Regions from separate parts of the Massilia sp. IC2-476 genome, predicted to be linked through region 1. Evidence: riboswitches for the same ligand, from Rfam matches in the RefSeq annotation. Region 1 holds a riboswitch; the other holds the start of a gene.
What was found. Region 1 has a riboswitch for thiamine pyrophosphate ahead of thiC (phosphomethylpyrimidine synthase ThiC). Riboswitches for the same ligand answer to the same signal wherever they lie in the genome.
Positions count from the first base shown of each region.

Region 2: another riboswitch for thiamine pyrophosphate. It lies ahead of LK539_RS23200 (TonB-dependent siderophore receptor); the one in region 1 lies ahead of thiC (phosphomethylpyrimidine synthase ThiC).

Region 1 is NZ_JAJFER010000002.1:142,388-147,075, forward strand. Features, by position in the region: gene LK539_RS05505 (DUF6447 family protein) at 1-176, opposite strand, end outside; gene LK539_RS05510 (valine--tRNA ligase) at 263-3,061, opposite strand; TPP riboswitch at 3,151-3,264, shown strand; gene thiC (phosphomethylpyrimidine synthase ThiC) at 3,332-4,688, shown strand, end outside.
Region 2 is NZ_JAJFER010000012.1:60,326-65,013, reverse strand. Features, by position in the region: gene LK539_RS23205 (HDOD domain-containing protein) at 1-26, shown strand, start outside; gene LK539_RS23200 (TonB-dependent siderophore receptor) at 194-2,323, opposite strand; TPP riboswitch at 2,418-2,526, opposite strand; gene LK539_RS23195 (methyl-accepting chemotaxis protein) at 2,712-4,301, shown strand; gene LK539_RS23190 (PAS domain-containing protein) at 4,309-4,688, shown strand, end outside; gene LK539_RS23185 (hypothetical protein) at 4,685-4,688, opposite strand, start outside.

The DNA of each region.
Region 1 (4,688 bases):
ACGGCCAGCATGCAGGCGCCCAGTTCGGCAATGGCGGGCAAGAGGTACTGGGCGGTCAGCGTGGCCTCGCGGACTGGAGCGGCTACGCGGGGCTCGTTCGGCAGCAGGCGTCGCGCCAGCGGGCCGGGACGGCCAGGCGCGGCGCGTGGACCGGCGCCCGTATCGGAACTTGTCATTGAACGGGAACTGCTTGATTACATGACGCATGGTTCGTCCGGCAGGCATGCCCGCTGGACGAACCGGGGAGGCAAAAGACGACGCCTCAGGCTGCCGGCAGCTTCGCCAGCTGTTCCTGCATCTTGGCCAGCGTCGCCGAGAAGTTCGCCACGCGTTCCTTTTCCTGCTCCACCACCGCGGCCGGGGCGCGGGCGACGAAGCTTTCGTTGGACAGCTTGCCGCTCGCCTTGGCGATCTCACCCTGCAGGCGCGCGATCTCTTTCGACAGGCGCTCGCGTTCTGCGGCGACGTCGATCTCGACCTTCAGCATCAGCTTGGTGGTGCCGACGATCGACACGGCGGCCGGCGATTCCGGCAGCGCGTCGACGATCTGCACCTCGGCAAGCTTGCCCAGCGACTGGATGTAGGGCGCGAACACCGACATGCGGGCGCGGTCGTCATTGTTGCCCGGCTCGACGAACAGCGGCACGCGCACCGACGGCGACAGCGACATCTCGCCGCGCAGGTTGCGGGTGGCGTCGATCAGTGCCTTGAGCTGCTCCATCCAGGCTTCCGCCTCTTCGCTGACAAAGGAAGTGTCGGCCAGCGGGTAGGGCTGCAGCATGATGCTGTCGCCGGTTTTGCCGGCCATCGGCGCGATCGCCTGCCACAGCGCTTCGGTCACGAACGGGATGATCGGGTGCGCCAGGCGCAGCACCACTTCCAGCACGCGCAGCAGGGTGTGGCGGGTGGCGCGCTGCTGCGCTTCCGTGCCCTGCTGGACCGAAACCTTGGCCAGTTCCAGGTACCAATCGCAGTATTCGTACCAGACGAAGTTGTAGATGCTGCTGGCGATGTTGTCGAAGCGGTAGTCGGCGAAGCCCTTGGCCACGTCCAGCTCGACGCGGTTCATCAGCGAGACGATCCAGCGGTCGGCCTGCGACAGGTCTTCCGGGTTCGGCTGGCTGCAGTCCTTGCCTTCCGTGTTCATCATCACGAAGCGGGTGGCGTTCCACAGCTTGTTGCAGAAGTTGCGGTAGCCCTCGCAGCGGCCCAGGTCGAAGTTGATGTTGCGGCCCAGCGAGGCGTAGCTCGCCATGGTGAAGCGCACGGCGTCGGTGCCGAAGGCCGGGATCCCTTCCGGGAATTCCTTGCGCGTCGCTTTCGCGATCTTCTCGGCGGCGCGCGGGTCCATCAGGCCGGTGGTGCGCTTGGCAACCAGCGACTCGACGTCGATGCCGTCGATCAGGTCGATCGGGTCGAGCGTGTTGCCCTTCGACTTCGACATCTTCTGGCCCTGGCTGTCGCGCACCAGGCCGTGCACGTACACGGTCTCGAACGGTACCTTGCCGGTAAAGTGGCTCGTCATCATCACCATGCGGGCGACCCAGAAGAAGATGATGTCGAAACCGGTTACCAGCACGGAGGAAGGCAGGAAGTGCTTCATGTCCGCGGTTTCTTCCGGCCAGCCCATGGTCGAGAAGGGCACCAGGGCCGAGGAGAACCAGGTATCGAGCACGTCGTCGTCACGGCGCAATTCGCCGGCGATGCCTTGTGCGGCGGCCTTGGTCCTGGCTTCTTCTTCGCTGCGGGCGACGACGATCTCGCCGTTCTCGCCATACCATGCCGGGATGCGGTGGCCCCACCACAGCTGGCGCGAGATGCACCAGTCCTGGATGTTGCCCAGCCACTGGTTGTAGGTGGTGGTCCAGTTCTCCGGCACGAACTTGATCTGGCCGCTCGCGACCTTCTCCAGCGCGACTTCGGTGATCGACTTGCCCGGGTTGAAGGTGCCTTCCGGCGCCGGCTTGCTCATGGCGACGAACCACTGGTCGGTCAGCATCGGCTCGATGACGACATTGGTGCGGTCGCCACGCGGGACCATCAGCTTGTGCGGCTTGACCTGCTCGAGCAGGCCTTGCGCGTCGAGGTCGGCGACGATCTGCTTGCGCGCGGCGAAGCGGTCCAGGCCCTGGTACTGGGCCGGGCCGTTTTCGTTGATCTTCGCGTCCAGCGTGAAGATGTTGAGCGGCGCAAGGCCGGCGCGCTGGCCGACCGCGTAGTCGTTGAAGTCGTGGGCCGGGGTGATCTTCACGCAGCCGGTGCCGAATTCCTTGTCGACGTAGCTGTCCGCGATCACCGGGATCTGGCGGCCGGTCAGCGGCAGGGTCAACAGCTTGCCGACTAGGCTCGTATAGCGCTCGTCGGTCGGGTCGACCGCCACGGCGACGTCGCCCAGCATGGTTTCAGGACGGGTGGTGGCGACCGTCAGGTGGCCCGAGCCGTCGGCAAGCGGGTACTTGATGTACCACATCGAGCCGTCTTCTTCCTGCGAGTCGACTTCCAGGTCCGATACCGCCGTGCCCAGCACCGGGTCCCAGTTGACCAGGCGCTTGCCGCGGTAGATCAGGCCCTGTTCGTACAGGCGCACGAAGACTTCCGCCACGGTTTTCGAGCGGGTCTCGTCCATGGTGAAGTATTCGCGCTGCCAGTCCGGCGAGGTGCCCATGCGGCGCATCTGGCCGGTGATGGTGTTGCCCGACTTTTCCTTCCACTCCCAGACCTTTTCCACGAAGGCTTCGCGGCCGAGGTCGTGGCGCGAGATTTTCTGCGCGTCGAGCTGGCGCTCCACCACGATCTGGGTCGCAATGCCGGCGTGGTCGGTGCCCGGGATCCACGCGGTGTTATAGCCGCGCATCCGGTAGTAGCGGGTCAGGCCGTCCATGACGGTCTGGTTGAAGGCATGGCCCATGTGCAGGGTGCCGGTCACGTTCGGCGGCGGCAGCTGGATGCTGAACGACGGCTTGCCGTCCTCCATGGTGGCGGTGAAGTAACCGCGCTTTTCCCACTCGGTGCGCCAGTATTGTTCAATGTCTGCGGGCTCGAAAGACTTGGCTAATTCCATGATGTGGTGGCGTAAAAATTGTGCGAAAAGAACCATTATAGAGTAGATGGCGCTATAATCCGGCCCGCTGCGTCCGGGAAGCCGGGCGCGGCACACGCTAGGGGTCCTGTTGTCGCAGATATGCAAATCCGCGACACGGGTGAGAAATACCCTCCGAACCTGATCTGGATAATGCCAGCGAAGGGAAGCAGTCAGAAGCAGGCCTGAGGTGCGCACGCGCCTGCGCGGCCGTACTGGCACACTCCTTTGCTGGCTCCGCAAAGGAGCCACATGAACGCACCGCACAAGTTTGAAGCCGCGACCGCCACGGTCGACCAGGCGGCGATCGAACCCTTCCCCAACTCGCGCAAGGTCTACATCGAAGGCAGCCGGCCCGACATCCGCGTGCCGATGCGCGAGATCTCGCAATCGCCCACGCCCGACAGTTTTGGCGGCGAAGCCAATCCGCCGCTGTTCGTCTACGACACATCCGGGCCGTACACCGACCCGCTGGCTTCCATCGATGTGCGTCGCGGCCTGGGCACGCCGCGCCTGCCGTGGATCCTCGAACGCGGCGACACCGAGGAGCTGCCAGGTCCCACCTCCGACTACGGCAAGGCGCGCCTGGCCGACCCGGCGCTGGCCGCGCTGCGCTTCGAGCTGCAGCGCACCCCGCGCCGCGCGAAAGCGGGCCGCAACGTCACCCAGATGCACTACGCGCGCCAGAGCATCGTCACCCCCGAGATGGAATTCATCGCCCTGCGCGAAAACCTGCGGCGCAAGGAATATCTCGCTTCGCTGGTCGATTCCGGTCCGATGGGCGCGCGCGTGGCCAGCCTGATGGCGCGCCAGCATCCTGGCCAGTCCTTCGGCGCCAGCATCCCGCCTGAAATCACACCGGAATTCGTGCGCCAGGAAGTGGCGCGCGGCCGCGCCATCATCCCCGCCAACATCAACCACCCGGAAATCGAACCGATGATCATCGGCCGCAACTTCCTGGTGAAGATCAACGCCAACATCGGCAACTCGGCCGTGACCTCGTCCATCGGCGAGGAAGTCGAAAAGATGACCTGGGCAATCCGCTGGGGCGCCGACAACGTGATGGACCTTTCGACCGGCAAGCATATCCACGAGACGCGCGAATGGATCATCCGTAACTCGCCGGTGCCGATCGGGACGGTGCCGATCTACCAGGCGCTGGAAAAGGTCGGCGGCAAGGCCGAGGAACTGACCTGGGAAATCTACCGCGACACCCTGATCGAGCAGGCGGAGCAGGGTGTCGACTACTTCACCATCCACGCCGGCGTGCGCCTGGCCTACGTGCCGATGACGGCCAAGCGCCTGACCGGCATCGTCTCGCGCGGCGGCTCGATCATGGCCAAGTGGTGCCTGGCCCACCACCAGGAATCCTTCCTGTACACGCATTTCGAAGAGATCTGCGAGATCATGAAGGCCTACGACGTGTCCTTCAGCCTGGGCGACGGTCTGCGCCCCGGCTCGATCTTCGATGCCAACGACGAAGCCCAACTGGCCGAACTGAAGACCCTGGGCGAGCTCACGCAGATCGCGTGGAAGCACGACGTCCAGACCATGATCGAGGGCCCGGGCCACGTGCCGCTGCACCTGATCAAGGAGAACATGGACCTGC
Region 2 (4,688 bases), on a different contig from region 1:
GCAAGCTGGCGGACCTGGCGGACTAAGGCGGGGCTTGCGCAGTTTTCGTAGGGTGGGCGGCTCGTGATTCGGGCCACTGGCCCGAATCACCCCACGCGGTCGACCATCAGCAAGATCATTCGGCACGGCCGCACATGATCCAACTATCACCGCGTGGGCGGGAGACCCGCCCACCCTACGACAGCGCGGCTGTTTAGAAGTCGAACTGCGCCGTCACGCGGAAGGTCCGCGGCGCGCCAGGCAGCAGGTAGCCGCCCAGCGACTGCGTGACGTCGCGCCAGTAGAACTTGTCGAACACGTTGTCCACGCGCGCGCGCAGGATCGTGTTCATCCCGGCGAGGCGCAGCGCGTAGGACGCGCCCAGGCCAGCCACATGGTAGCCCGGCACGACCGCACGGTTGGCCGGATCGAAGGCCTTGCTGCCCGAGTACTCCCACAGCGCGTCCACCTTCAGCCCGGCCAGCGCCGGCACCGCATACTCCACCCAGGCGGTCGAACGGAATTCCGGCACGTTGGTCACGCGCTTGCCCTCGACGCCGGCGTCGCCGGTGCCGGTCTGCTTGGCGTCGAGCGCCATCAGCGACAGGCTGTAGTTCAGGTCCGCATTCAGCTTGCCCTGCGCCGAGAATTCAGCGCCGCGGTGGCGCTGCTGGCCGGCGCGCACGAAGAGGTTGGCGGCGTTGACGTATTCTAGGCCCTGCCTGATGTCGAACACGGCGGCCGACAGCATCAGCGCCTCGTTCACCACACCCTTGACGCCGATTTCGACCTGCTTCGAACGGCCAGGGGGCAGCACGGTGTCTTCGTTGGCAGTGCCCATCTCGGCGATGCCGCCATGCTGCAGGCCGTGGCTCACCGAACCGTAGATGGTCCAGTCGCGCGCCGGCTTGTAGACCAGCGCTACGCTCGGCAGCACGAAGGAATCGTCCGCATGCACCCAGCCCTGCTCGATCTCGGCCAGCTCGTCGCGCTTGAGCTTCGTCCAGCGCAGGCCGGCGTGCAGCGTGAGCTGTTCGGTCAGCATCGCCACGTCCTGCACGAACAGGGCGCTTTCGCGGTCGCTGCGGCGCTCCATCACGGGGCCGGTGCGCGGATTGCCCGGGGCCGGATCGACCAGCTGGTTGTTGTAGATGTTGCTGGAGCCGGCGTAGTCATAGACATATTCGCCGAAGCTGTCGTGGCGCTCCGACATGGAAGCGCCGACGGTCAGCTGGTGGCGTACGGCGCCCGTCGCGAAGCGGCCCTGCAGCATGGCCTGTGCGCCCCACGGGTTCTTGCGCTCGCCAACGCTCTGGTAGTCGTAGACGTCGTAGTCGCCGTTCGAGCAGTAGCCCGGATAGAAGCCGTCGCCTTCGTTGCTGCAGCCGTAGGGGAAGGCGGTGTAATCGTCGCGCTTGAACCAGTGCTTGTTGGCCGTGATCGTCGCCGTCCAGTCGGGGCTGAGACGGTACTCGAAGCGCAGGCCCAGGTTGCTGCTGTCGGTTTCCACCGGCTTGGCCCAGCGCTGATTATTCAGCAGGGTCTTGGCCGAGATCCCGGTCGGTAGCACTTCGTTGCGCAGCAGCTGGTAGCCGGGCGCGGTGATCTGCGACTTGTGCTGGTGGTCGACATCGAACTGCAGCAGCGCATCGGGGCTGATCTGCCAGTCGAAGGCGCTGGAGACGAACTGGCGCTCGCCGTCGGCGCCGCGCACATATGATTTCAGGTCCTCCGCAGCGGCATTGATGCGATAGCCGAAGCGACGGTCTTCGAAGCGCCCGCCCAGGTCGATCGAGCCGTGCACGGTGCCGCGCTCGCCCGCACCCACCAGCACCGAACGGAGCGGCGTATTGGTCGGGCGCTTGGTAGCGAAGTTGACCATGCCGCCCGGCGCCGCCACGCCCGCCTGCAGGCCGGCCAGGCCGCGCAGGATCTCGATGCGTTCCTTGTTCTCGAGCGGGATCTGGGTGTCGGCAGGGATCGCGATGCCGTCCTTGCGGTAGCTGGTGGCGTTGTCGAGGGCGAAACCGCGGATCGAGAACTGCTCGGCGTAGCCGATCGCGTTGTAGGCGTCGCCGACCGAGGCGTCGAAGCGGGCGGCGTCGGTGGCGCTGCGGATCGACAGGTCCAGCATCTGGGTGCGGCTGATCGCCGTGATCGAGGCCGGGGTGTCGAGCAGCGGCGTCTCCGAAAAGCCGCCGATGCTGGCGCGGTCGCTGGTGACCCAGCGGCTGCCGGTGACGACCACCGAGGTCACGCCCTGGTCCTGCTGGGCCGAGGCGCTCGTGGAGAAGGCCTGCAGGATGGCGCAGGCAAGGACGGAATGCTTCAGGTTGAATGTCATGGGTTTGCTCGTCTTCGCGCGCCGCGCACGAAACTTGGCGCGCTGCTTTTAATCAAAAAGCCGGAGCCAACGTGGGGGAAGGGCAAACAAGAATGGGCACTGCGTTGCGCTTTCCTTCGCTGGCATTATCCAGATCAGGTACGAAGGGTATCTCTCACCCGGCAGCGCGTTCTGAACGCGCACCAGGACCCCTAGCGAGGCGGCAGTGTACCACGGACGATGGCGGCCGTGGCGAATCTGGCAACAAAGAACCGTCTGGGAGGCCAATCCGATCGCAGTGCGTAAACCCAACGTAAATCGATAAATTCGATATATTTTGTTGACGCTTGGAAATCTCTGTTCAAATATGATTAAAATGACGAGCAGAACAAACAACTCCATATCGATCATGAATTTCCTACAACATAGCGGTATCGCCAGGCAGCTCTACCTCGCATTCGGACTGGTCCTCGCCATCACCCTGATCCTGGCCGTCTTCTCGATCAGCCGCGTCAACAGTATCCAGGGCGCCCTGCATGCCTCGAACACGGTGCGCAACGAGCAGCTCGAGCCCTTGTACGCCGCCCGCGAAGCGCTGGCCCAGACCGGCATCGCCGCGCGCAACGCCTACATCTTCAAGGACGACGCCTCCGCACGCCGCGAACTCGACCTGGTCGAGGCGTTCAAGACGGATTACCTGGCGGCCCTGGCGCGCCTGGATCCGGTGCTGGGCCAGGAGCCGCAGTACCGCAAGGTCAAGGAAGGCATGCTGGCCATGGCCAGGGAGCTGGAGCGTCCGAAGGCCTACCGGGCGTCCGGTGACATGGAAGCCTTCGGCCTGTTCCTGGTCGAGGAGTGCAGTCCCCTGCGCCGCCGGATCGTTGCCGACATCGACGTGCTGGTGCATGCCCTGCAGCAGCGCAATGCGGACTCCAGCGCGGCCACCGAAGCCGAGGCCGCCGGCGCGCGCTACTGGATCTCGGGCCTGAGCGCGGTGTCGGTGGTCCTGTGCGCCCTGGTCGGCATGGTGATCGTGCGCAGCCTGCTAGGCCAGCTGGGCGGGGAGCCGGCGCAGGCGTCCAGCGTGGCGCGCGCCATTGCCGAAGGTCGCCTGTACCATCCGGTGGACACCTCGCGCGCGGGCGCCGGCAGCATGATGCAGGCGATGGCGACCATGCGCGGCGAACTGTCCGACATCGTGACCAAGGTGCGCCAGGGGACCGAGGCGATCGCCGCGGCCTCGTCCGAGATCGCCACTGGCAACAGCGACCTGTCCAGGCGTACCGAAACGCAGGGCGCCGCGCTGGCCCAGGTAGCCAGCTCGATGTCTCACCTGGTCGAGACCGTGCAGCAGAACGCGGAGTATGCGCAGCAGGCCAGTGAACTTGCCGGAACGGCATCGGTCGTGTCGGAAGAGGGCGGGGCGGCGGTCGAGCAGGTGGTCGCGACCATGGAACTGATCCACGAGTCCTCGAAAAAGATCGTCGACATCATTTCGGTCATCGACGGCATCGCCTTCCAGACCAATATCCTGGCGCTGAATGCGGCCGTGGAAGCGGCGCGGGCGGGCGAACAGGGACGCGGTTTCGCGGTCGTCGCCGGCGAAGTACGCAACCTGGCGCACCGTTCGGCCGCCGCGGCGAAGGAAATCAAGGCACTGATCGAGGATTCGGTCGCCAAGGTCGACGCCGGCGCCACGCTGGTGGGCCAGACTGGCGGCACTATCCGCCGGGTGGTCGAGGGGGTGCATCGCGTCACCGGCATCATTGGCCACATAAGCAGCGCCACCGCTTCGCAGCGCGCCGACATCGAACGCGTGGACAGCGCCATCGCCGGCCTGGACGAGATGACGGTGCAGAACGCGTCCCTGGTCGACGAAGCGGCGGCCGCAGCGGAATCGCTGCGCGTCCAGGCGGCGCAGCTCAATGCCGTGGTCGGGATCTTCCAGCTGGACGAGGCGGATGCGGCGCGCCAACCGGCACTCCCTTACCAGGCCTGAACCCCCAATGAACCTACACATGCTCGATCATGCCAACGAAGCGCGTGCCGAAAGCGTCCTCGACGACCTGCAGGAAGTCGTGTTCCAGGCCGATGAAGCGGGACACTGGGTGTTCCTGAATGCCGCCTGGGAAACGCTCACCGGCTTTCCGGTCGCCGCCTCCCTCGGCAGGTCCTGCTTCGACTACGTCCACCCCGATGACCGCGAACGCAAACGGGAATTGCTCCGCCCTCTGGTCAGGGGAGAACTAGAATACTGTCGGCAGCAAATCCGCTTCCGGGTCGAAGGGGCGGACCTGCGCTGGGTCGACGTCTTCGCCCATGCGATCGTGGACCAGGGCGGCGCGGTCACCGGCATCGCCGGCATCCTGAGCACGTCCTCGCTCAG